DNA from 3 places in the Aromatoleum bremense genome. Region 1 is predicted to be linked to each of the others. Evidence: riboswitches for the same ligand, from Rfam matches in the RefSeq annotation. Region 1 holds a riboswitch; each other region holds the start of a gene.
What was found. A riboswitch is a leader RNA that binds a small molecule or an ion and turns the genes downstream of it on or off. The one in region 1 is predicted to bind cobalamin.
Positions count from the first base shown of each region.

Region 2: it holds a riboswitch for cobalamin, as region 1 does, so the genes downstream of both, pbN1_RS06885 (energy-coupling factor ABC transporter permease) here and pbN1_RS12095 (TonB-dependent receptor) in region 1, are expected to answer to the same signal.
Region 3: it holds a riboswitch for cobalamin, as region 1 does, so the genes downstream of both, cbpA (modified peptide precursor CbpA) here and pbN1_RS12095 (TonB-dependent receptor) in region 1, are expected to answer to the same signal.

Region 1 covers NZ_CP059467.1:2,554,348-2,561,978, forward strand. Annotated here, with positions in the region: gene cobT (nicotinate-nucleotide--dimethylbenzimidazole phosphoribosyltransferase) at 1-211, opposite strand, end outside; gene pbN1_RS12085 (diguanylate cyclase domain-containing protein) at 292-1,218, opposite strand; gene cobU (bifunctional adenosylcobinamide kinase/adenosylcobinamide-phosphate guanylyltransferase) at 1,375-1,920, opposite strand; cobalamin riboswitch at 1,991-2,242, shown strand; gene pbN1_RS12095 (TonB-dependent receptor) at 2,371-4,311, shown strand; gene pbN1_RS12100 (FecCD family ABC transporter permease) at 4,352-5,332, shown strand; gene pbN1_RS12105 (ABC transporter ATP-binding protein) at 5,329-6,108, shown strand; gene pbN1_RS12110 (hypothetical protein) at 6,288-7,469, opposite strand; gene pbN1_RS12115 (S8 family peptidase) at 7,529-7,631, opposite strand, start outside.
Region 2 covers NZ_CP059467.1:1,441,588-1,449,218, reverse strand. Annotated here, with positions in the region: gene cbpB (peptide-modifying radical SAM enzyme CbpB) at 1-587, shown strand, start outside; cobalamin riboswitch at 665-877, shown strand; gene pbN1_RS06885 (energy-coupling factor ABC transporter permease) at 1,030-1,656, shown strand; gene cobM (precorrin-4 C(11)-methyltransferase) at 1,661-2,476, shown strand; gene pbN1_RS06875 (sirohydrochlorin chelatase) at 2,469-3,350, shown strand; gene pbN1_RS06870 (precorrin-8X methylmutase) at 3,356-4,036, shown strand; gene pbN1_RS06865 (cobalt-precorrin-5B (C(1))-methyltransferase) at 4,044-5,204, shown strand; gene cbiE (precorrin-6y C5,15-methyltransferase (decarboxylating) subunit CbiE) at 5,201-6,505, shown strand; gene cobI (precorrin-2 C(20)-methyltransferase) at 6,502-7,284, shown strand; gene pbN1_RS06850 (cobalamin biosynthesis central domain-containing protein) at 7,281-7,631, shown strand, end outside.
Region 3 covers NZ_CP059467.1:1,449,447-1,457,077, forward strand. Annotated here, with positions in the region: gene cbpB (peptide-modifying radical SAM enzyme CbpB) at 1-634, opposite strand, end outside; gene cbpA (modified peptide precursor CbpA) at 646-822, opposite strand; cobalamin riboswitch at 931-1,089, opposite strand; gene pbN1_RS06900 (xanthine dehydrogenase family protein molybdopterin-binding subunit) at 1,298-3,676, opposite strand; gene pbN1_RS06905 ((2Fe-2S)-binding protein) at 3,673-4,188, opposite strand; gene pbN1_RS06910 (FAD binding domain-containing protein) at 4,242-5,111, opposite strand; gene pbN1_RS06915 (chemotaxis protein CheB) at 5,603-7,631, shown strand, end outside.

The DNA of each region.
Region 1 (7,631 bases):
AGATCCCGGCGCGCGCGGCGCCGTGGTCGCCGGCGAACACCAGGATGTGCGGCTGGCGGATCTGCGGCGCCGCGGTCTGCTGGATCAGGCCCAGTTGCAGCGCGAGCGCTTCGATCCGGCCGAGCGCGCCGAGCGGCTTGGTCTTGCGGTCGATGCGGTGCTGTATCGCCGCCGTGAGGCCGGGGTCGGGCAGGGAAATCGCGAAGTCCATGAGGGTCGTGACAATGTCCTGAGGGGGGCCGATCTTAGCACGGCGCCGGGGCGAGTCTGGCGGGGCTGTCGCGGTCTCCGTCAGGCCGCCGAAGCAGCCGGGTCCGCCTGCCGGGGGGGCAGGCCCTTGCCGCGCTTGGCGCGGCGCATCAACTTGCCGGCGTGGCGCAGCAGCCCGTCGGCGTCGGTCCCGCCGTCGGGATAGATCGCGCAGCCGATCGAAGCGCTGAGGATGACCGCATGGCCGCGCGCCTCGAATTCCTGCGCCAGCGCGGTGGCGGCCGCGCTCGCGACACGCTGCACGTCCTGCGCGTCGAATACCTCTTCGAGCACGATGACGAACTCGTCACCGCCGGGGCGCGCGACCGTGTCCTGCTCGCGCACGATGCTGCGCAGCCGTGCCCCGACGGCCTTCAGCACTTCGTCGCCGAGCGCTTCGCCGAATGCCGCGTTCACCCCCTTGAAGTCGTCGATGTTGACCAGCACGACGGCGGTGCGGCAGTTGTGCCGCTTCGAGCGCGTGATGCCCTGGGCGATGCGGTCGCCGAGCAGCAGGCGGTTCGCGAGCCCGGTCAGCGGATCGTTGTGCGCGGCGTATTGCAGGCGAAGCTCGGTTTCCTGCAGGCGCCGGGTCGCCGCTTCGAGTTCCTGGCTGCGCTGGGCGAGACCCTGGGTCAGCGCCTGCTCGGATGCCTGCAACGTCCGGATCAGCTGTTCGCGGCTCGCGAGGGCCTCGGCCTGGAGGCGCGCCTGTTCGCGCGCGAGCGACCGCCGGCGTACGATGAGCGCGATCGACAGCAACAGCACCGCGAGCGCGCCGGCATAGAACGCGAGGCCGAGGTGAGCCGCTTCGAGGCACTCGACAAGCCGCGCCGCAGGTTCCGCCGCGCGCGCGCCGGGCGCCGCCGCGAGCACGACGACAGTCGTGACGGCGATGCCGCTTCGCCCCGGCGACCGGGGCGCCCGGATGTCGGAATTGCTCTTCAGTCGTGCCGCACGATCTCGCATCATCCCTCCCGGCAAACAAATTGTTACACGACCTTTATTGTATGAGGCATTGCGCGCAGTGCCGTGTGAAAAGGCGCGGCTCGGGCAACAAATCGATCGTGCGCGACTGCGAGACCGGCGCGACGCGTCGCAGGGGGCTGGGATTGAGGCAGGGGTTCAGCGCTTCAACGCCAGCGGCAGGCCGGCGGCCACGAAGGTCACGCGCCCGCACAGCGCGGCGACGGACTGGTTGAGCCGTCCGGCCTCGTCGCGGAAGAGCCGCCCGAGCGGCGTTTCGGGCACCAGCCCAAGACCGACTTCGTTCGCGACGAGCAGCACGTCGCCGCGCAGCCCCGGCAGGCAGTCGAGCAGTGCGGCGCGTTCGGCGAGCAGTCGCGGTAGGGCGTCGGCATCGAGCGCAGAGGCCAGCGTGTCGGCGTCCGCCATCAGGTTCATCAGCCACAGCGTCAGGCAATCGACGATGACGCAGCGCCCGGGCTGCGCTTCGCGGCGCAGCGCGTCGGCGAGCGCCAGCGGCGTCTCGACGGTGCGCCACGCGTGCGGGCGGTCCTGCTGGTGGCGGCGGATACGGGACGCCATTTCGGCGTCGAGCGCTTCGGCGGTGGCGATCACGGTGACCGGCAGCCCGGTCCCGAGCGCGAGGGTTTCAGCGTACCGGCTCTTGCCGGAGCGGGCGCCGCCGAGGATCAGGTGTGCGGGCATGGTGCGGATTGCGCGGCCTTCGCTGCGGGAAGTTGCGGAACGCGCTATTATCCGCCCCGCATCCGGTTTCCGGGTGCGACGTGTTTCAGGTGCCCGAAGGCGAACCTCGCCGGAAGGTTAAACGGGAAACAGGTGCGCGAACGGTCGTCCGACAGGGCCTTCGCCATGCCTGTGCTGCCCCCGCAACGGTAAGTGGACGCAAGGCGCATCCAACCGCCACTGGACGACCAGTCCGGGAAGGCGATGCGACCGGTCCGGCATTCCCCGACGGGACGCCGGTCAGCCCACGAGCCCGGATACCGGCCCGAACGCGCTATGGCTGAAGTGCCGCGGGGTGGCGGCGACGGGCGCGGCTTCGTGCCGCTCGAATCGTGCTCCCGGATGCGGCGCTTCCTGGTGAAACATGCCACGGTAAGCGGGGACGCTACTGTTGGCGCAGGGAGAATCCCGATGAATATCCGCTTGTCCGCGACGGCCGTCGCGGTTGCTGCCGCTTTTCCGTTTGCCGCGCCCGCCCCCGTATTCGCCGCCGCAGAAACCACTGGCGAGACCGTCATCGTCTCGGCGACCCGCATCGACACGCCCGACGTCGCCGCGACCTATGCCTCCGAAGTGCATACCCGGCGCGACATCGAGCGCTCCGGCGCGACGACGCTGGTCGACTATCTCGCGCGCCAGACTTCGATCCAGATCGCGCCGTATTTCGGCAACCGCTTCACGCCGAGCATCAACATGCGCGGCTATGGCACTGCCGATGGGCACCAGAACGTCGTCATTTCGCTCGACGGGCGTCGGCTCAACAACATCGACCTCGTGCCGCAGCTGCTCGGCGCGATCCCGCTCGCCGACATCGAGCGCATCGAGATCGCGAAGGGCAGCGGCTCGGTGATGTACGGCGACGGCGCGACCGCCGGGACGATCCAGATCTACACGCGGCCGCGCACCGGGGCGAGCCTCGACTTGAACGGCGGCAGCCACGGCGCTGTGGGTGCGACGGCGAGCGCCGGGATCGCGCGCGAACGCTTCTCCGCTTCGGCGACCATTGACCGCAGCGAGCACGACGGCTTCAGCGACAAGGATCCGTCCGGACACACCGACGAATCGCGTGCCGACAACTGGCGCGTCGCGCTGTCGGGCAAGCCCGCCGATGCGCTGAAGCTGAATCTGGATGCGGGCAGCTCACGCATCGACACGCGCTACCCGGGTGCGCTGACGCTCGCGCAGTTCCGCCACGATCCGGCGCAGAACAACGGCCGCAACTACACGCACCAGAAGTTCGACTCCGACTACTGGGGCGTCGGCGCCGACTATGACCTGACGCAGGCCTGGCGCCTGTCGGCGCGGCACCACGACGAGGACAAGGCGTCCGAGTTCGTGCAGTTCCGCTTCGAGTCCGACTACCGCTACGTGTCGAACGACTTTTCGCTGCAGTATCTCGGCGACGCGCTGTCGCTGACCGCCGGCGTCCAGTCGTTTGACGGGCTGCGCGAAGACGCAGTCAGCGAGACCTCCAAGCGCAATCTCGGCTGGTTCGTGCAGGGGCAGTATGAACTCGCGCGACTGACGCTGTCGGCCGGTGCCCGGCGCGAGCGGATCGAATACGAGCACGATCCGGACTTCGGCGCGCACATCGAGGACGACGAGACGCTCTCGTCGTGGGACGTCGGCGCGAACTTCCGCTTCGACGATGCCTGGTCGGTGTTCGGCAACTACAACAGCGCGTTCCTCGCACCCGACATCGACCGCTTCTTCGTCACCGATTTCTTCACCGGCGAAACCAGCTTCAACGGCTTCATCGAGCCGGCGAGGGTGCGCACCGTGACGCTCGGCCTGAATCACGTCGTGCCGGCGAACCGCCTCAAGCTCAGCGTATTTCACGCTGACCTGAAGAACGAGATCTTCTTCGAGCCCTTCACCTTCACGAACACCAACATCGACGAGTCGCACAAGTACGGGCTCGAGCTGCAGGACACCTGGCCCATCACGCCGACGCTGACCGGGCTGCTGAACTACACATGGACGCGCGCGATCATCGACCGCGACGGGGCGGGCGGCGGCGCGTTCGACGGACGCCAACTGCCCGGCGTGCCGCGGCACAACGCGGTCGTCGGCCTCAACGTGAAAGTGGGCGAGCAGGGCAACCTGAACCTGTCCCACAGCTGGCGCAGCAAGGCGCGGGCGGCGAACGACTTCGACAACAATAATGCGCAGAAGCAACGCGAGTATCAGTCGACCGATCTCGCGTATCGTCATCGTGTCAGGGACGTCGAGCTCTACGCTGCGGTGACGAACCTCTTCGAACACGAGAACGGCGTGTGGGTCGCCGACGACGCGATCTATCCGGTCGATTTCGAGCGTACCTGGAAGCTCGGCGCGAAGCTCTCGTTCTGACGCCATTTCGCGTTTTTCGCCGTTGACGGAGGTTTTGGAATTGCGACGTGCTCCGGCAGCCCTGCCCGTCATCGCCGCGCTGCTGGCGGCGGGGTGCCTGGCGATCGGCTGGGCGCTGTCGGCCGGCGACCTGCGGATCCCGCTGGGCGACGTCGTCGGCGCGCTGTTCGGCGGCGCCGACGGCATGGCCGCGAGCGTCGTGCGCGAGCTGCGCCTGCCGCGCGCGGTCGCGGTGTTCGCGTGCGGCGGCCTGCTCGCGATCGCCGGCGCGCTGATGCAGGTGCTGCTCCGGAATCCGCTCGCCGACCCGTACGTGCTCGGCATCTCGGGCGGCGCGGCGGTCGGGGCGCTCGGGGCGATGCTGCTGGGCCTCGCGCCGTGGCTCGTCGACGCCGCGGCGTTCGCCGGTGCGCTCGGTGCGATGCTGCTGGTGTTCGGGCTGGCGCACGGCGACGGTTCGTGGACGCAGACGCGCCTGCTGCTGACCGGCGTCATCGTCGCCGCCGGCTGCGGCGCGGCGGTGACGCTGATGCTGTCGCTCGCGACCGACACGCGGCTGCAGTCGATGCTGTTCTGGCTGATGGGCGACGCGTCGGGTGCCTCCCGGCCGTGGCCGGCGCTGGTGCTGATGGTTGTGGGGCTGGTCGCGGTGCTGCCGTTCGCGCGCGACCTCAACGTGCTCGCGCGCGGCGAACTGTCGGCGCGTGCGCTCGGCGTGCGCGTCGAGCGGCTGCGCTATCTGCTGTACGTGCTCGCGTCGCTGCTGACCGCGGCGGCGGTGACGCTGATCGGTTCGGTCGGTTTCGTCGGCCTGATCGTCCCGCATCTGGTGCGCTTCGTCATCGGCAACGACCAGCGCGTGCTGCTGCCCGCCGCGATGCTCGCCGGCGGCACGCTGCTGACGGTCGCCGACACGGCAGCGCGCACCGTGATCGCGCCGATGCAGCTGCCGGTTGGCGTGCTGACGGCGCTGATCGGCGTGCCGGTGTTCCTGTTCCTGCTGTCGCGCCACCCGCGATGAACGCCGCTGCCGAATTCCTCCTCGAAGCGGACCGCCTCGCACTGAAAGTCGGCGAGCGCTGGCTGTGCTGCGAATTCAGCCTGCGGCTGGCTGCCGGCGAATGCCTCGTGCTGCTCGGGCCGAACGGCGCCGGCAAGACGACGCTGCTGCATACGCTCGCCGGATTGCGCCTGCCGTCGGTCGGCGAAGTGCGGCTCGGCGGACAGCCGTATGCCCAGTGGGACGCGCTCGCCGCGGCGCGCTTTCGCGGCTTGCTGCCGCAGCAGCAGCCGGACCATTTTTCCGCGACGGTGCTGCAGACTGCGCTCGTCGGCCGCCATCCGCATCTCGGGCGCTGGGGCTGGGAAAGCGACGACGACGTCGCCCTTGCACGTGCCGCGCTCGCCGAAGTCGGGCTCGCCGACATCGCGGAGCGCGACATCCTGAACCTGTCCGGCGGCGAGCGGCAGCGGGTGTCGATCGCGGCGCTGCTGACGCAGGCGCCCCGGCTTTTCCTGCTCGACGAGCCGACGAATCATCTCGACCTGCACTACCAGGTCGCGACACTCGAACTCTTCGCCCGGCTCGCCCGCGGCGGACGTGGCGTCGTGATGGTGCTGCACGACATCAACCTCGCCGCGCGCTTTGCCGATCACGTGATCCTGCTCGACGGCCGCGGCGGCGTCGCTGCCGGGAGTCGCGATGAGGTGCTGCAGGCGGACCGCCTGAGCCACGCCTACAACCATCCGATCCGGCGCGTCTGCGGCGACGGCCGCAAGGTGTTTCTTCCGGACTGACCGGGCGACAAACCCCGTCCTTCAAGGCATTCCATTACACGCAACTCCATTGTCATCATGATCGTCGCGCGCGTATTTTAGCCCTGCCGCGAAGTCCATGACGCGCTGCAGGCCGGTCCAGAGCGTCCAAGGGTACCCTTGTCACCATTCATTGTCATTTGATGGCACCCCCTCTATGGCTACTCTGGAGCACACATCACGATCCCTTCATCTACCCAACCGTGTTGGGTGACCATTTCTTGGATGTCTGCCTGTGACGTCGAGAGTCGATGATTGGAGTCCCATGCCTGCTTGCCCTGGCTATTCCAAGCAGCGTTATACGCACGGTACACCGGGATTGAGGCCGTGGGGCACGTTGAAAATCCTTTTGGGGTATCTGCAATGATTGCGGCATTCATTGCGAAGGCTAGCCCCTCATAGTTCCACTGCTGCTCGGCACTTGGGACCGGGCTGCGTTGAATGCTGTTGAGGAAGGCGCACTCCTCTTCACTTGCCGTGAAGAAGTGTGAATTGGGGCCGGGTGTAACACTGCCGTAGAAGCGACATATGGTAACGTATCCACCAGACTTGAATGTACGTCCTGTACGAACGAAGGCGCCCGCAGCCCCGCTGTCGACGATCCCTTGCTCCTCGCCGGTGGCGCTGTAGAAGAAGTGTCCTCCGGGCGCCCCGGGAAAGTCTTTAGTATTGCGGTATTCGATCACCGTCCCTTCTTCCTGGGGAGGAGGGAGAGACTCAAGGAGAAAATCCGCCCAGGACAGATCCGCTGCGAATGGGTCTGTAGCGGGATCGGCGAGATTGGCTACCAAGCCCAGCCTATAGCCGAAATAATAGCTATGCTGAGGTGCCCCGTTGATCTCCAGGACGATCGGCAGGACCTGAACAACGCCGCCGTTAGATGCTGAGAGGTCTTGAAGAGGAAGGGCCTCCAGGCGATACCCCAGCGCCGATGGCTCTGGACCAACGTTCCCCGCACAGTCCCTGGCGCGACTCATTGTTTCCACTACCTGCCCTGGAGCATCCGGCAGAACCAATGGCGGATCGTAGCAGTTCTGTCCGTACTCAGACGCGATGGCAACAAAGCGCCCGCCCTGCATGACGAACTCGGCCATCTCGAAACCGACCTGCACCTGGTCGTCCGGGACAACGCGGATGACGTAGGTATCGTTATCCGTTGTCTCGGCCTGCAACTGCGCCGAAGCGGGCATGGATCCGCCCGGCGTGTGCACTACGCGAAGCGCTGGCGGACTCGCGTAAGGCGCCAAGTAGTCTGCAGCGTCAAAAGCGTAAGCATGGCCGAGCATCAATGTCGACGAAATGGCCAGGCAAGCGAGGCGGGGGTTCAAGTGCATGCGATCCATGAAAGGGTCCTCTACTGCGAGCGGTGACGAGCTTGATCGGGTATAAGGCAGGCCGCGCGCTAGGGCAACCGAACCAAGTTTACCGGCAGGCCCGCGCTGTCGACTCGCCCGGTCTGGTAGAAGAGGCTGCGCACGGCAGTTTCAATCTCACCGGGACTCACC
Region 2 (7,631 bases), 1.1 Mb from region 1:
CGCTCCCCGGTGCGCGCACGGTGCGTCCCGACGATGCGGCGCTGGCAAATAGGTTCATCGCCGCGCTCGAACGTACCCACCAGTTGTACCGGGAAAGCGGGCGCAAGCTGGTCGTGGCGAATTTCGCCAACATCCTGCTCGCCATCCTGGCGCCGACGGCGCGCCGGCTGATGTGCGACATCTCGCCGTGCGGTGGCGGCCGTGCCTTCTTCGCACTGGCGCCCGACGGTGGCCTGTTCCCGTGCAGCGAGTTCATCGGGCTCGACGATTTCCGCGGCGGCAACCTGTTCAGCGACGACATCGACGCGGTGTTGCAGAGCGACGCCTTCCGCAAGGTGACCGGCCGCAACGTCGATGCCATCACGCCATGCAGCACTTGCGCGATCCGCCATTTCTGCGGCTCGCCGTGTCCGGCCGAGGCGCACGAAATGAACGGCGGCATGGACCGGGTCGGCGCCTTCTGCGGCTTCTACGAGGAACAGACGCGCTATGCCTTCCGCCTGATCGCCGACGGCAAGGCCGACGACTTCCTGTGGGACGGCTGGAAGGACGGCACCGAGAGCAGTTTCGACCTGATGCTGGCGTGATTCCTGCCTTCCCCGCTGGCCGTCAAGACTTGCCACTCGGGCGGGCTTGCCAGCCGGCGGCCGGCGGCGGTATGCTCTGCACCTTGTTCGATCCAGGTTCCTCGTCGTGCTTCCGTGCGGCGGGGTGAAACGGGAAGTCCGGTGCAACTGATGTGACCATCAGCCATTCCGGCGCAGCCCCCGCTGCTGTAAGCCTGACGACTCTGCTACTACGCCACTGCGCTTGCGCGGGAAGGCCGGCCGAGGAGGAAGAAGGCGAGCCAGAAGACCGGCCTGATCGATTGTTGGGTATGACCCCGGGGTGTGGGTTCGGCCGGCGATCAGGTGCGCGATAGCTTCATTCACGGCGGTGTGTCCGTCATCGATTCCCGCGTTCCGTTCCCCAGCGTTCTGCTTCCGTGGTTGTGCCGATGTCGTCGTTGCACTCAACCAGGGAGTCGTCATGCATATCGAACCGGGATTCGTTTCCTCCGCCAAGATCCTCGCCGCCAACGTCGCGGCGGTCGCGCTGCTGGGCAGCCAGTCGATCCATCTGGTCAAGCGGCCGCAGTTGATCGTCCGCACGCTGCTCGCGGCGCTGTTCTTCAGCCTCTTCATGCAGGCCTTCCACCTGCCGGCCGGACCATCGGAACTGCATTTCGTCGGCGCGATGCCGATCTACCTGACGCTCGGCTTCATCCCGACGCTGTTCGGCTTCGCCCTCGGCCTGCTGCTGCAGGGCCTGCTTTTCGAGCCGGCCGACCTGATCCACCTGGGCGTCAATTCGCTGTCGCTGGTCGTCCCGCTGTGCCTGCTCCACGCCACGCTCGGCCAGCGCCTGCAAGGACTCGACGTGAAGACCATCGTCAAGCTCGACGCCGTGTATTACAGCGGCGTAACGCTGATGGTCGGCTTCTGGCTGGCGATCGGTGAAGTGGCGACGCCGCTCGCCGCCTGGGCGACTTTCGCGGCCTCCTATGGCGCGCTACTGATCGTCGAACCGGTGTTCACGCTGCTCGTCGTCAAGGGCCTGGCGCGCTTCAAAGGCCATGCGGCCGTGCGCTTCTGCTTCGACCTGCGCCTGGCTTAAGGCCGTGCCGGGCAAGGTCTGGTTCGTCGGCGCCGGTCCCGGCGACCCCGAACTGATCACGGTCAAGGGCCGCGCCCTGCTCGAACGGGCGGGCGCGATCCTGTTCGCCGGTTCGCTGGTCGATGTCGCGGCGACGCGTTACGCGCCGGCGGCTTGCGTCATCCGCGACTCGAAGGACATGACGTTGGAAGCGATGACGGCCTGGCTGCTCGACGCCGCCGGCCGGCACGACACCGTCGTCCGCCTGCAGACCGGCGACCCCGGTCTCTACGGCGCGCTGATCGAGATGACGCGGCCCCTGACCGCGGCCGGCATCGACTGGGCCGTGGTGCCCGGCGTCTCGTCGGCGATGGCGGCGATGGCGGCGGCCGGCGAGACGCTGACCCTCCCCGAAGTGACGCAGACCGTGATCCTCACCCGCGTCGCCGGCCGTACGCCGATGCCGCCGGGCGAGGATCTCGCAGCGCTGGCGGCACATCATTCGACGCTGTGCATCTACCTCTCGATCACCTTGCTGCACGAGGTGCAGCGCGCCCTGCGCGCCGCCGGCTGGCGCGAGGACGCGCCGATGCTGGTGGTGCAGAAAGCCTCTTGGCCCGGCGAGGAAAAAATCATCCGCGGCACGCTGGCCGACATCAAGAAGAAGTGCCAGGCCGAGAAGGTCGGCGCCCAGGCGATGATCGTCGCCAGCCCGACGCTGGGTGCCGGCGACCGGGTCGGGATCGCCCGCTCCAAACTCTATGACCCGGCCTTCGCGCACCGCTTCCGTCAGGCGAGCGTCGCGGCGGACGCGCCCACCGGAGAACCCGTCCATGAATGACACCCTGCTCCTGATCGGCCACGGTTCGCGCCATCGCGCCGGCAACGAGGAAATCGAACAACTGGCAAAAAACTGGCGGCAACGCCACCCGGAATGGCGGATCGAGGTCTGCTTCATCGAACTCGCCGAGGTGCTGATGGAGGAGGGGCTCGACCGCGCCGCCGCGATCACGCCGTCCGGCGCGCGGGTCGTCGTGTTGCCTTTCATCCTCAACGCCGCCGGCCACGTCAAGATGGACATCCCGCAAGCCGTGGAGGCGGCCCGGCTGCGCCACCCGGCGACCGAATTCGTCTGCGCGCCGCACCTGGGCCTCGGGCGTGACATCTTCGCGATTGTCGAGCGCCGCCTCGACCACCTGCAGCGCGAACTGGCGGTGCCCGATCCGCGCACCACCGGCATCGTCCTGCTCGGTCGCGGCTCGTCCGACGCCGGCGCCAACGGCGAGATGGCGCGGCTGGCGCGCTGGGTGTTTGAGGCGCGCGAACACGACCTGGTCGACATCGCCTTCACCGGCATCACCCATCCGCGCCTCGAAACGGTGGTCCAGCGGCAGGCCCGGCTCGGCATGACGCAGATCCTCATCCAGCCGGTCTATCTGTTCACCGGCGTGTTGATCGAACGGATTGGCGAGCAGGTCGAGCGGCTGCGCTCGGCCTATCCGCAGCTCAGTTTCGCGCTCGGGTCCTACTTCGGCTTCGACGAGGAAATCTTCGCGCTGCTCGATGCGCGCGCACTGGCTGCCGCCAGCGGCGAGCAGCTGCTCGACTGCGACGGCTGCGGCTTCCGTCGCGCCGTCGAGGCCGCGCACGCGCACCATCACCACCCTGTCCACGCCGCGGCCCCCGCTTGCGGCGCCGGCTGCGACCACCCCTGACCGCCATGAATACGCTCTGCAATACCGTCACCGAGCAGCTGACCGTCGCTGGTCAGCGCATCGAACACGATTCCTTTTCGATCATCGACGCCGAGGTTGGCGCGCATCCTTATACCGATGCGCAGTGGCCGATCGTGCGCCGCATGATCCACGCCACCGCCGACTTCGAGTTCAACGGCCTGGCCGAATTTCACCCGCGGGCGGTCGAAGCGGGTCTCGCGGCGGTGCTCGGCGGCGGCGCCCCCATCGTCGCGGACGTCGAGATGATCAACGTCGGCCTGTCGGCGCCGCGCCTCCGCCATTTCGGGCTGACGCCGCACCAGTTCATCTCCGACCCCGATGTGATCGAGTCGGCGAAAGCCGAAGGCACGACGCGCGCCGTGCAGGCGATGCGCAAGGCGCAGCGGCTGGGCCTGCTCGACGGCGCGCTGGTCGGCATCGGCAACGCGCCGACCGCGCTGCTCGAAGTGATCCGGCTGGTGCGCGACGAGGGTGCCCGCCCGGCGCTGATCGTCGGCATGCCGGTCGGTTTCGTCTCGGCGGCCGAATCGAAGGATCTGCTGGCCAGCGTGCAGGAGGTGCCGTGGATCATTTGTCGCGGGCGCAAGGGCGGCTCGACGCTGGTCGTCGCGGCGCTGCATGCGCTGTTGTCGCTGGCCGAAAGCCGGCAGCGGCGTGCCGGCTGATCTCTCCATGAATGCTGCCGAAAAGGTCCGCAAGGGCGCGCCGGTCCGCCGGCGCGGCAACCGCACCGGCTTCACGACCGGCGCCTGCTCGGCGGCGGCGGCCCGGGCCGCGACGCTGGGCTTGGTGAGCGGCCGGGTGCCGGATCACGTCGACTGTCGGCTGCCGAACGGGCAGCTCGTCCGTTTCGCGGTCGCGGACGGCGCGGTCGATGCCGATTCGGCGCACGCCGTTGTCGTCAAGGACGCCGGCGACGACCCCGATGCGACCAATGGCGCGCACCTGACCGCCGATGTGCGGCGCCTGCAGGGCGAGGCCGGCCGCGTCAAGCTGTGCGGCGGTCCCGGTGTCGGTACGGTGACGCAGGAAGGACTGGGGCTGGAAGTCGGTGGTCCGGCGATCAACCCGGTGCCGCGCGCCAACATTGCCGACAACGTGCGCGCCGCCGCCGGCGACCTGTTGGACCGTGACGGTCTCGAAGTGACGATTTCGGTGCCCGGCGGCGAGGCGATGGCGAAAAAGACGCTCAATGCCCGGCTCGGCATCCTCGGCGGCATCTCGATCCTCGGTACCACCGGCATCGTCAAGCCGTACTCGACCGCTGCCTTCCGCGCCAGCGTCGTGCAGGGCGTGCAGGTTGGCGCCGCGCAGCGCCAGCCGGCAGTGGTGTTCACGACCGGCGGCCGGACCGAGAAATGCGCGATGCGCGAACACCCCGAACTGGCCCAGGCCTGCTTCGTGCAGATGGGCGATTTCGTCAAGGCGGCCTTCGATGCGGCGCAGAAATACGGCTTCCGCCGCGTCATCCTCGGCGCGATGGTCGGCAAACTGACCAAGGTCGCCCAGGGGCTCGCGGTGACGCACGCCTGGCGCAAGGCCATCGACCGCGACCTGCTTGCCGGCGCGGCCAGCGAAATCGGTGCGCCGCCGGTGCTGGTCGAGGAAATCCGCGCCGCCGAAACCGGGCGTTTCGCCGCCGAGAAACTTGCCGCGCTCGGGTTGGCCGTGCCTTTCCACCGTGCGCTCGCACAACGCGCCTGGGCCAGTCTGAATGCGCGTTATCCGGGCGCCTTCGAACTGGACATCCTGGTCTGTGACTTCGAAGGCCGGCCCATCGTCACGCTGCGCCACGCCGAGGCCGTGGGGGCATCGCAAGGAGAGTCTTCGTGAGCACCTGTTACATCGTCGGCGTGCATGAACACGGCGGGGCAGGGCCGGAAGCGGCATTGCCGGAAATTCTTTTCGGCCGAAGGGAGTCCCTGTGGGACAAGGGCGATTTGGTGATCGGGGCGGCTCATCAACTGCGCGCTGTCGAGACGCTGCTGCCGGCGCGGGCCGAACGCCGCGATGCGACCGGTCGCATCGCGGCGGTCGCCAGTTGGGTCGAGCAGGCGCTGGCCGACCGCCTGACCGTGATCGTGCTCGCCACGGGCGACCCGCTGTGCTTCGGCCTCGCCGCTTCGCTGATCGAAAAACTCGGCCGCCAGCGCGTGGTCGTGCTGCCGGCGCTGTCCAGCCTGCAGCTCGCCGCAGCGCGGCTCGGCCTGCCCTGGCAGGATGCCAGGCTGGTTTCGGTACACGCGGCCGATGCTGGCGAATGGACTCCCGGCGCGCGCCACGACCACGGCCTGGCGCCGCTGGCTCGCGCCATCGCCCGCCACGACAAGCTGCTCTGCCTGACCTCGCCGGCCAACGACCCGGCCCGGATCGCGCGCCTGCTGGTTGCTGCCGGATGGGGCGACACTTTCCGGATCGACGTTGCGGCGCGGCTGACGGCGCCTGACGAAGCCGTGTTTGCCGACCTCAGCCCGGCCGACGTGGCACAGCGCGAGTTCCCGCAGCCCAACGTCGTCGCCTTGCGCCGTGTCGTGCCGCGCGTGGTGCGTCCGGCCTTCGGTTTCGAGGACGCGGAATACGTCCAGCGGCAACCTGAAAAAGGACTGCTGACCAAACTCGAAGTGCGTGCCGTCTCGCTCGCCAAGCTGCGTCTGAAACCCGCTGCGCTGGTCTGGGACATTGGCGCCGGCGCCGGTACGGTCGGCCTCGAAGCGGCGCAGCTGTGCCCGGAGGGCCACGTCTACGCGATCGAAAAAAACGTCGCCGACGTCGCCAACGCATGCGAGAACGCGCGCCGCCTCCAAGTTTTCAACTACACGCTGGTCGAGGGCAGGGCGCCGCAACACCTCGACACCTGGCCCGACCCCGATGCGGTGTTCATCGGCGGTTCGGGCGGCGAACTGACGACGCTGATCGACCTCTGCCTGAGCCGCCTGACGCCCGGCGGCCGCCTGGTCATGAATTTCGTCACGATCGAAAACCTCGCCACCGCGACTGCCGCGCTCAAGGCAGCTGGCGCGGCGTGGGAGATCGTTCAACTCTCGGCGGCGCGCAGCCAGCCGATCCTCGATCTGCACCGCTTCGCTGCCCAGAACCCGGTGTGGATCGTCGTCGCCACCAAGGAAATTGCATGAGCAAATCATTCGGCCGCCTGATCGGCGTCTCCCTCGGCCCCGGCGACCCCGGCCTGATCACGCGGCGCGGCTGGGAGGCACTCAACAGCGATGCGCGCTGGACCTACCCGGTGAAAAAGGCGGGCGAGGTCTCCTACGCGCTCGACATCGCGCTGCGCGCCGGCCTGGCGCTGCCGGTCGACGCGGTGGCGCTGGTCTTCCCGATGACGACCAAGGCCGAGCTGCTGGCGCGCGCCTGGCTGCAGGCCGCCGACGAGACCGTGCGCCTGCTCGCCGAAGGCTGTGACGTGTTGTTCCTGGTCGAAGGCGACGCCTCGACGTATTCGACCTTCGGCCATCTGGCGCGCGCCGTGCGCGAACTGCAACCGGGCATCGAGGTCGAGGTGATCGCCGGCGTCAGCTCGTATTGCGCCAGCGCGGCGCGCATCGGCCGCCCGATCGCCGAGGCCGACGAGACGCTGGCGGTGTTTCCAGCCTCGTACGGCGTCGAGGTCATCGACCGCATGCTCGACGAATTCGACAGCCTGGTGCTGCTGAAGGTGAAGCCGATGCTGGAAGGGGTGCTCGACCTGCTCGAAGCGCGGGGCATCGCGCCGCACGCGGTGTATGTCGAAAAGGTCGGCACGCCCGACGAGCGTGTCGTGGCGGACGTGTTGTCGCTGCGCGGCGCAACGATTCCCTACCTGTCGCTGATGCTGGTGAAGAACCCCGGCCGGGCGAAACGACCGACGCAACGCGGTTGCCGCAGCAAAGCCGTGGCGAGCGCCGAGGCGGCATGAAGCACCACCTGCCTTTCGGTTCCGAGCGCGTCGCGGTCGTCGCGATCACGCGCCACGGCATCGCCCACGCCGGGCGTGTCGTCGCGGCGCTGCCCGGCGCCCGCCTGTTCGCGCCCGGGAAGTTCCACGCCGAAGCCGAGGCCGCCGCGCCGGGTGCCGCCACGTGTTTCAGCGGCAAGACCGGCGATCAGGTATCGGCGTTGTTCGCGGCCTTCGACGGCATCGTCTGCGTCGTTTCGCTGGGCGCCGTGGTGCGCCTGATCGCGCCGCACCTGAAAGGCAAGGACATCGATCCCGGCGTGGTGGTGCTCGACGAAGGCGGGCGCTTCGTCATCCCGGTGTTGTCG
Region 3 (7,631 bases), 1.1 Mb from region 1:
GGCCGATGCTGACCCCGTGCCCGGCCAGGAAGTCGATCGCGGCAGTGTCGAGCAGCGTGGCGTTGGTCTGCACACCGAAGACGAAGTCGTCCTTGAACGCCGCGATGGCCGGAAACAGCGCCTGCTGGTTCATCAGCGGTTCGGCCCCGTGAAAGATGATGCGCGGCAAACGTCCGGCCGGCATGGTCGCGGCGAAATAGGTCTTGAGCCGCCCCAACGCTTCCTGCAGGCGGTCGGCAGCCATGTGCGAACCGTTCCTGCGCATGCCTTCCGGGATGTAGCAGTAGGTGCAGTTGAGGTTGCAGCGCTCGGTCGGGTTGACGTAGGCCGCCGAAGGTTTGAGTTCGAAACGCAGCGCGTGCAGCTCGCGACCGAAAGCGGCCGACTTTTCGCGGTAACCGGCAAGCAGCGGGCCTTCGCCGAGCGCCTCGGCCAGGCGCTCCTTGCGCACCAGCGCCCAGAAGGCGGTGGCCGGGTCGGTGAGTGCCAGGTAGTCGGCGTGGCCGATGTCGAGCGGCAGCAGGCTGGGGCCGTTGCCGCTGTTGGCGTAGGCGCCGGCCGAGGGCGCGGCCGAACGCACGGGCGCAGCCGTCCCGCCCGCCGTGGTTGCGGCGGGGTTGATCACAGCAGTCATGGGACCTCCGCTTACGCTGTGGCGTCAGACTCAACGGCGTCCGGCACGGCGTCCGGACTCGCGGCGCGATCCATCAGGATGTAGTGCGACAGGCCGATGCCGTCGGCTTCGCAATGCTGGCGGGTGGCGATGATCGCCGGCTTGGCGCTGGTGATGGCGGGGATTGCTGCGGTCGTGGGGGATGTCATCCGATCTCTCCTTGCGTTTCCAGAAAACAAAAAGGGCTTCGCCGCGACGCTTTCCAGGCGTGCGGCGAAACCCCTTGCCATTGGTTTCGAAACTGCGAAGTCCGACAGGTCTTCTGGCTCTCGGATCAACCGGTTGGTCTGCGCCTTCCCATGACGATGCGTCATCACAGTGGCTGGTCGCCGCATGCCGCGCGACCTTGCAGATTCCGTCCCCGATTACAGCGGCGGGCCCGCCACGGAATTGGGCCGCGGCCCGCACCGTGTTCCGGGGCGGCTGGTCGGCGCGCCCCCTTTGTCGAAATCGACTCGCATTCTAGCGAGCGGCGAGAAATCGCGTCAAGGCCACACCGTGTGGCATCTGGGGCGCTTGGTACGGCTGCACTGAGCCGGAGCCGGGCCGGTCGTCACCGGCTTTCGGCCTGCGGAAAAACTACGGCCGCCCCGGGGCGGCCGCTTTGTGCAGGGACTGCCGAAACTAGCAAGCGCCCAGCCGTTCGCGCGACCCGCCCAGCCCTTTCTCGTTGATGCCTTTCAGCACTTTCTCGGGCGTGATCGGCGCTTCCATGAACTGGATGCCGAGCGCGTGATAGATCGCGTTCGCGACCGCCCCGACCGGGCTCACCAGCCCCGACTCGCCGACGCTTTTCGCCCCGAACGGCCCGACCGGGTCGGCGTTCTCGACGAGGATCGTCTTGATCTTCGGCATGTCGCTCGGGCCGAACATCTTGTAGTCGGTGAAGCTGTTGTTGAGCATCCGGCCCTGGCTGTCGTAATACGTCTCCTCGCTCAGCACGAAACCGAGCCCCTGCTGGATGCCGCCTTCGAGCTGCCCTTCGACCGCCGCCGGGTTGATCGCGCGGCCGATGTCGTGCGCGTTGACGAGTTCCAGCACGCGCACTTCGCCGGTCTCGGTGTCGACTTCGACTTCGGCGAACGACGCGCCGAAAGGCGGCGAGTTGTGCGGCGCGAAGAAGCTCACGTAGCCCTGGATCTGCCCCGGTGCGCCTTCCGGCTTGCCGGTCATCGGGTCGATGAAATGGTAAACCCCGGCGCGCGTGATGCTCTCGACGTCGATCGAGCGCGCCGGGTCGCTCTTCACGAAGATCTTCTTGTCGCGGATGTCGAGCTCGTCGGCGGGAACCTGCAGCGCCTCGCTCGCGCGGGCGAAAAGCTGCCGCTTGGCGTCCTCGCACGCGGCTTTCACTGCCGCGCCGCCGACGTAGATCGTGCGGCTCGCGTGCGCGCCGATGTCGAAGCCGGCGTCGGAGCCGGGATTCGCGAGCTGCACGTCGCCGAACGGGAAGCCGAGCGTCTCGGCGGCGATCTGCTTCAACGCGGTGTGCGAGCCCTGCCCCATGTCCGAGCACGCGAAGATCACTTCGGCGGTCGCGTCCTCGTTGATCTTGACGGTGCAGACGGTGTGTTCGAGCAGCATCGGCATCGCGCCGCTGGTGTGGTTCATCACCGCGCAGCCGACTCCGCGCCGCTTTGTGCCGGTCTGGTTCGCATATTTGCGGCGCTTTTCGGCCCAGTCGATCGCCGCGGCACCGCGGTCGAGGCATTCGTCGAGCGCGCATGACGGATAAGTCACGCCCGCGCACCAGCCGTCGTCGCCGACGCCCTTGTGCCATTTCTTGCGCCATTCGACCGGATCGGCGCCGACCTGCGCGCACGCGCGGTCGATCAGCTGTTCGAGCGCAAAGTTCGTCTGCGGGTTGCCGTAGCCGCGGAACGCGCCGGTCAGGCCCTGGTTGGTGAAGTACGATTCGCCCTTGTAGCGCAGCGCCGGAAACTTGTACATGCCGCCGAGCCACGCGCCGGCGGTGAAAGCGGTGCCCGACGCGTCGAGGTAATAAGCGCCCTTGTAGTTCTCGAAGCGCGCGTCGCACGCGAGCGGCGTGCCGTCCTTCCTGAGCCCGATCTTCATCCAGTACTTGCCCGGGTGGCGGCTCGGCGAGATCGCCCAATCCTCCTCGCGCAGCGTCTGCAGCTTGACCGGGTGGCCCGGCACCGCCATCGCCATTGCGCACGCCTGCGGCTCCGAAATCATCCCGAGCCGCGCGCCGAAGCCGCCGCCGATCACGGTCGCATTGATCTTGACGCGGCTCATCGGCAGCTCGAACAGCCGCGCGAGCTTCGCCTGCACGAGCTTGGGCATCTGCGACGACGTCCAGCACGTCAACCGCCCGCCGCTGTCGAGCTTGGCGATATACGCGTGCGGTTCCATTTGGCACTGCTTCTGCTTCGGCACGTAGAACACGTCCTCGACGACGATGTCGGCGTCCTGCATCGCCGCATCGACGTCGCCGCCGCCGAGCGCGTTGCCGGGGAACATCGCTTCGGGCAGCTGGAAAGCGCGGTTGCCGGGCTTTTGCGGCGTGAACTGGATCGCATCGGGCTGCTTCGACGCCGCGGCGCTCAGGTAGACCGGCAGCGGCTCGTACTCGACGATGACTTTCGCCGCGGCGCGCTCGGCGGCCTCTTCGGACCGGGCGATGATGCCGCAGATCGCGTCGCCCTGGTATTTGACGTGCGTCGTGAAGATGTCCTGGTCGTCGATGTCGCCGAGCAGGTCGTGCAGCTGCGCGGACACCATCAGGTCCATGACCGACGAGTTGTATTTGTTCCGCGTGACGTCCGCGGGGCCCAGCACCTTGACGACGCCGGGCGACTTCGCCGCTTGCGAGAGGTCGAGGCGGACGACGCGCGCGTGCGCATGCTCCCAGCAGCGCACCACCTTGCCGTACAGCATGCCGGGGAGCTGGATGTCGGCCGCGTAGAGCGCCTGGCCGGTCGCCTTGTCCTTGACGTCGACGCGCTGCGCGCTTGTGCCGACGATGGTTTCCGCGTTCATTGCGCCACCTCCTGACAGGCCGTGTCCGCCTTGACGGCGCGTCCCGGCGCGGTGCGGGCGGCTTTCTGCACCGCCTTGACGATTTTCTCGTAGCCCGTGCAGCGGCAGATGTTGCCTTCGAGCGCGTGGCGGATTTCGTGCTCGGTCGGGTCCGGGTTCTTCGCCAGCAGGCTGGCGGTCTTCACGATCATCCCCGGCGTGCAGTAGCCGCACTGGATCGCCGCCTCGTCGTTGAACGCCTGCTGGATGTGGTTCAGCTCGCCGAAGTGCGCGAACCCGGCCGCCGTCGTGATGCGCTTGCCGTCCATCGTCGCCGCGAGCGCGAGGCACGAATTGATCGCCCGGTCGTCGACGAGCACCGTGCAGGCGCCGCATTCGCCGGTGCCGCAGCCGTATTTGGTCTCGGTCATGCCGAGCTGGTCGCGCAGCACTTCGAGCAGCGTGCGATTGACCGCCACCTCGAGCTTGTATTCCTCTCCGTTGATATGGAGCGTGATCGTTGCATTCTTCATTCCTGTCTCCTCGTGAAGATCGGCGCGCGCCGATTCGGGTCGGTTCGGGTCGGTCAGGCGGCGCTGCACGCCTCCTCGATCGCGCGCTTGAGCAAAACGCCGGAAACCTGCCGGCGGTATTCGGCGGTCGAACGCTTGTCGTCGATCGGGCTGATTTCCGACGGCACCGACTCGACGAGGCGCGCGAGCAGTTCCGCGGTGAGCTCCCGGCCTTTGAGCAGCGCCTCGGTGTTCTTGAGCCGCAACGGCGTCGGCGCGACGCAGCCCATCGCGAAGCGCGCCTCGACACAGGTGTTGCCGAGCATCTCGAGCTGCACCGCGACGTTGAGCTTCGAGAGGTCGTCGTTGGTGCGCGTCATGCGCTTGAAGGCGCCGCGCGCGCCGACGGCCGGCGGCGGCAGGACGAGCTCGACCGCGAGCTCGTCGGGCTGGCGCGCGGTGACGCCGTACGACAGCCAGAAGTCGTCGATATCCACTTCGCGCCGGCCGGCCGTGCGCTGCAGCACGAGCTTGCCGCCGATCGCGTAGATCGCGCAGCTGCAGTCGCCGGCGGGCGACGCGCGCAGCAGGTTGCCGAGCACCGTCGCGGTGTTGCGCACCTGGCCGGTGGCGAAGATTTCGGCGGCGTGCCACAGCGCGGGGTAATGGTGCTTCACCTCGGGCTGCTCCAGCAGGTCCGCGATCGTCGCCTTCGCACCGATGCGCAGGCCTTTCGCCGCATCGAACACGACATATCCGAGCCCGGGGATGCCATCGAGGCTCATGACGTATTCCGGCGACTGCGTGAACTTCATCGCGACCAGCACGTCGGTGCCGCCCGCCATGACGGTGATGCGCTGCCGGTGCGTCGCCAGCAGTTCGGCCGCTTCCGCAAGACTCTTCGGCAGCAGAAGATCGAAGTCCGGCAATATTCGACTACTCATGGAGTGACTCCTTCGCGAGACGTGGGTGGAGAAAAAGGACGGTCGCCCTGGTTCATCGAGTCGTGAAACCTTTGCCCGGGAATCGGACAGACTCGCCCGGACGCGCAGGGACACCGCTCCGGGAACGCCAAAAGCCGATCCGGGTCATGCCTTCATCGGCGCGTGGATGGCCCTGTTGCGAATACCGCCATTGATACCGGCGCAGCGGCTTCGTCGCTATCCGCTGCATCCATCGCCTATCCTGAAAATTCCATGAAATTTCCGGTGCAGCCGAAAACGGCCCGGGACGCGAACTCATATAGAATTTCCCCGCTCCCGCGACACCGAACTGCCGGAAGGCCGTGCAGGGGTCGGACATCACGGAGCCGGTCGCGACAGGACACGAAGCGCACGGGTGGGGCGGGTACGCCGACTGTCGTGCACCGCATTGTTTCAACAGCATCCGGTCCGGCCTGGCGTTGCTTGCAGGGCCGCCGGGGTGGAACCCAACCATGAGTGAACAGAACCACGACCCGGACGATCGCGACGCGCCCGTGCTCCCGCGGTGGGAGTTCCCGATCGTCGGCATCGGCGCTTCGGCCGGCGGCCTCGAAGCCTTCAACGAGTTCCTCGACCATCTCGCGCCGGACCTCGGCATGGCCTACGTGCTGGTCCAGCATCTGGACCCGAAGCACCACAGCATCCTCGCCAGCCTGCTCGCGGGGCGCACGCACATGCCGGTCAGCGAGGCGGGCGACGGCATGCGGGTCGAGCGGGATCACGTCTACGTGATCCCGCCGAACACCAACCTGGCAATCCTGGGCGGCGTGCTGCACCTGATGCCGCCTGCCGAGACGCGCGCGCCGCAGCTGACGGTGGATTATTTTCTGCGCTCGCTCGCGCAGGACCAGGGCAGCCGCGCGATCGGCGTCATCCTTTCGGGCGCCGCGTCGGACGGCGTGACCGGCATGAAGATGATCAAGACCGAAGGCGGCATCACGTTCGCCGAGGACCAGGACAGCGCCCGCTACAGCAGCATGCCGGAAGCGGCGATCGCGAGCGGCTACGTCGATTTCGTGCTGCCTCCGGCGGAGATCGCCCACGAACTCGCGCGTCTCGCCGGGCGGGTTGCCGCGACGCCGCGCGAAGCGCCGGCCGTTCCCCCCGCCGACGAGCGGCACCTCGACAAGCTCTTCATCCTGCTGCGCCGGCGCACCGGCGTCGACTTCGCCCAGTACAAGCACACGACGATCCACCGCCGCATCCAGCGCCGCATGCTCGTCCACCGGCTCGACCGGCTCGCCGACTACGTCAGGCTGCTGCAGGAGCGGCCGGCCGAGATCGACACGCTCTACAACGAGATCCTGATCAACGTCACCGCGTTCTTTCGCGACCCGGCCGTGTTCGACGCGCTGGCGCGCGAAATCCTGCCGAGGATCATCGAACGCTGCGCCGGCGGCGGCGACCCGGTCCGCATCTGGGTGCCCGGCTGCTCGACCGGCGAGGAGCCGTATTCGATCGCGATCGCGCTGCTCGAATGCCTGGACGAAGCGGGCGTCCACCTGCCGATCCAGATCTTCGCCACCGACATCGACACCCACGCGATCAACACGGCGCGCGCCGGGCTTTTCCCCGACAGCATCGCCGCCGACGTGTCGCCCGCCCGGCTCGCGCGCCACTTCACGCACGACGAGCAGGGCTACCTGATCAGCAAGCAGATCCGCGACATGTGCCTGTTCGCGAAACAGAACGTCGTCAAGGACCCGCCGTTCTCGCGCCTCGACCTGATCAGCTGCCGCAACCTCCTGATCTACCTCGGTCCGGTGCTGCAGAAGAAAGTGCTGGCGCTGTTCCACTACGCGCTCAAGCCGGCCGGCTTCCTGCTGCTGGGCAGCGCCGAGACCATCGGCAAGCACGCCGACATGTACCGGACGCTCGACACGAAGCACAAGATCTACGCCAAGAAGGCGATCGCGGCGACGCTGCAGCTCGACTTTTCCGCACCGCTGTCGGCGTCGTTCAGCGTCGCCGAACCGGCCGCGCGCGAACGCGCCGCGCTGCCGCTCGCCGGCCGCGACCTGACGAAGGCCGTCGACCGGCTGCTGATGAAGAGATACTGCCCGGCGAGCGTCGTCATCAACGAACAGATGGACATCGTGCAGTTTCGCGGCCAGACCGGCGAGTTTCTCGAACCGGCGCCGGGCGAGGCGAGTTTCAACCTGTTGCGGATGGCGCGCGGCGCGCTCGCGATGGAGCTGCGCGAGATCGTCGGCGAGGCGTTCAGGACGCGCGCAGGGACGCGCAAGGAAGGCATCGCGTTGCGGCGCGGCGACGAGACGCTGCTCGTCGAGGTCGAAGTGTCGCCGCTCGAATCCGCCGCGCCGGGCTTCTTTCTCGTCGTCTTCCGCGCAGCGCACGGTGCGACACTTGCCCCGGGGAGCGCGAGCGCGCCCGGCGCGCAGCACGAGGAACGCCTGGCGATGCTCGAACACGAACTGGCGACGACCCGGGAATACCTGCAGTCGGTGATCGAGCAGGACG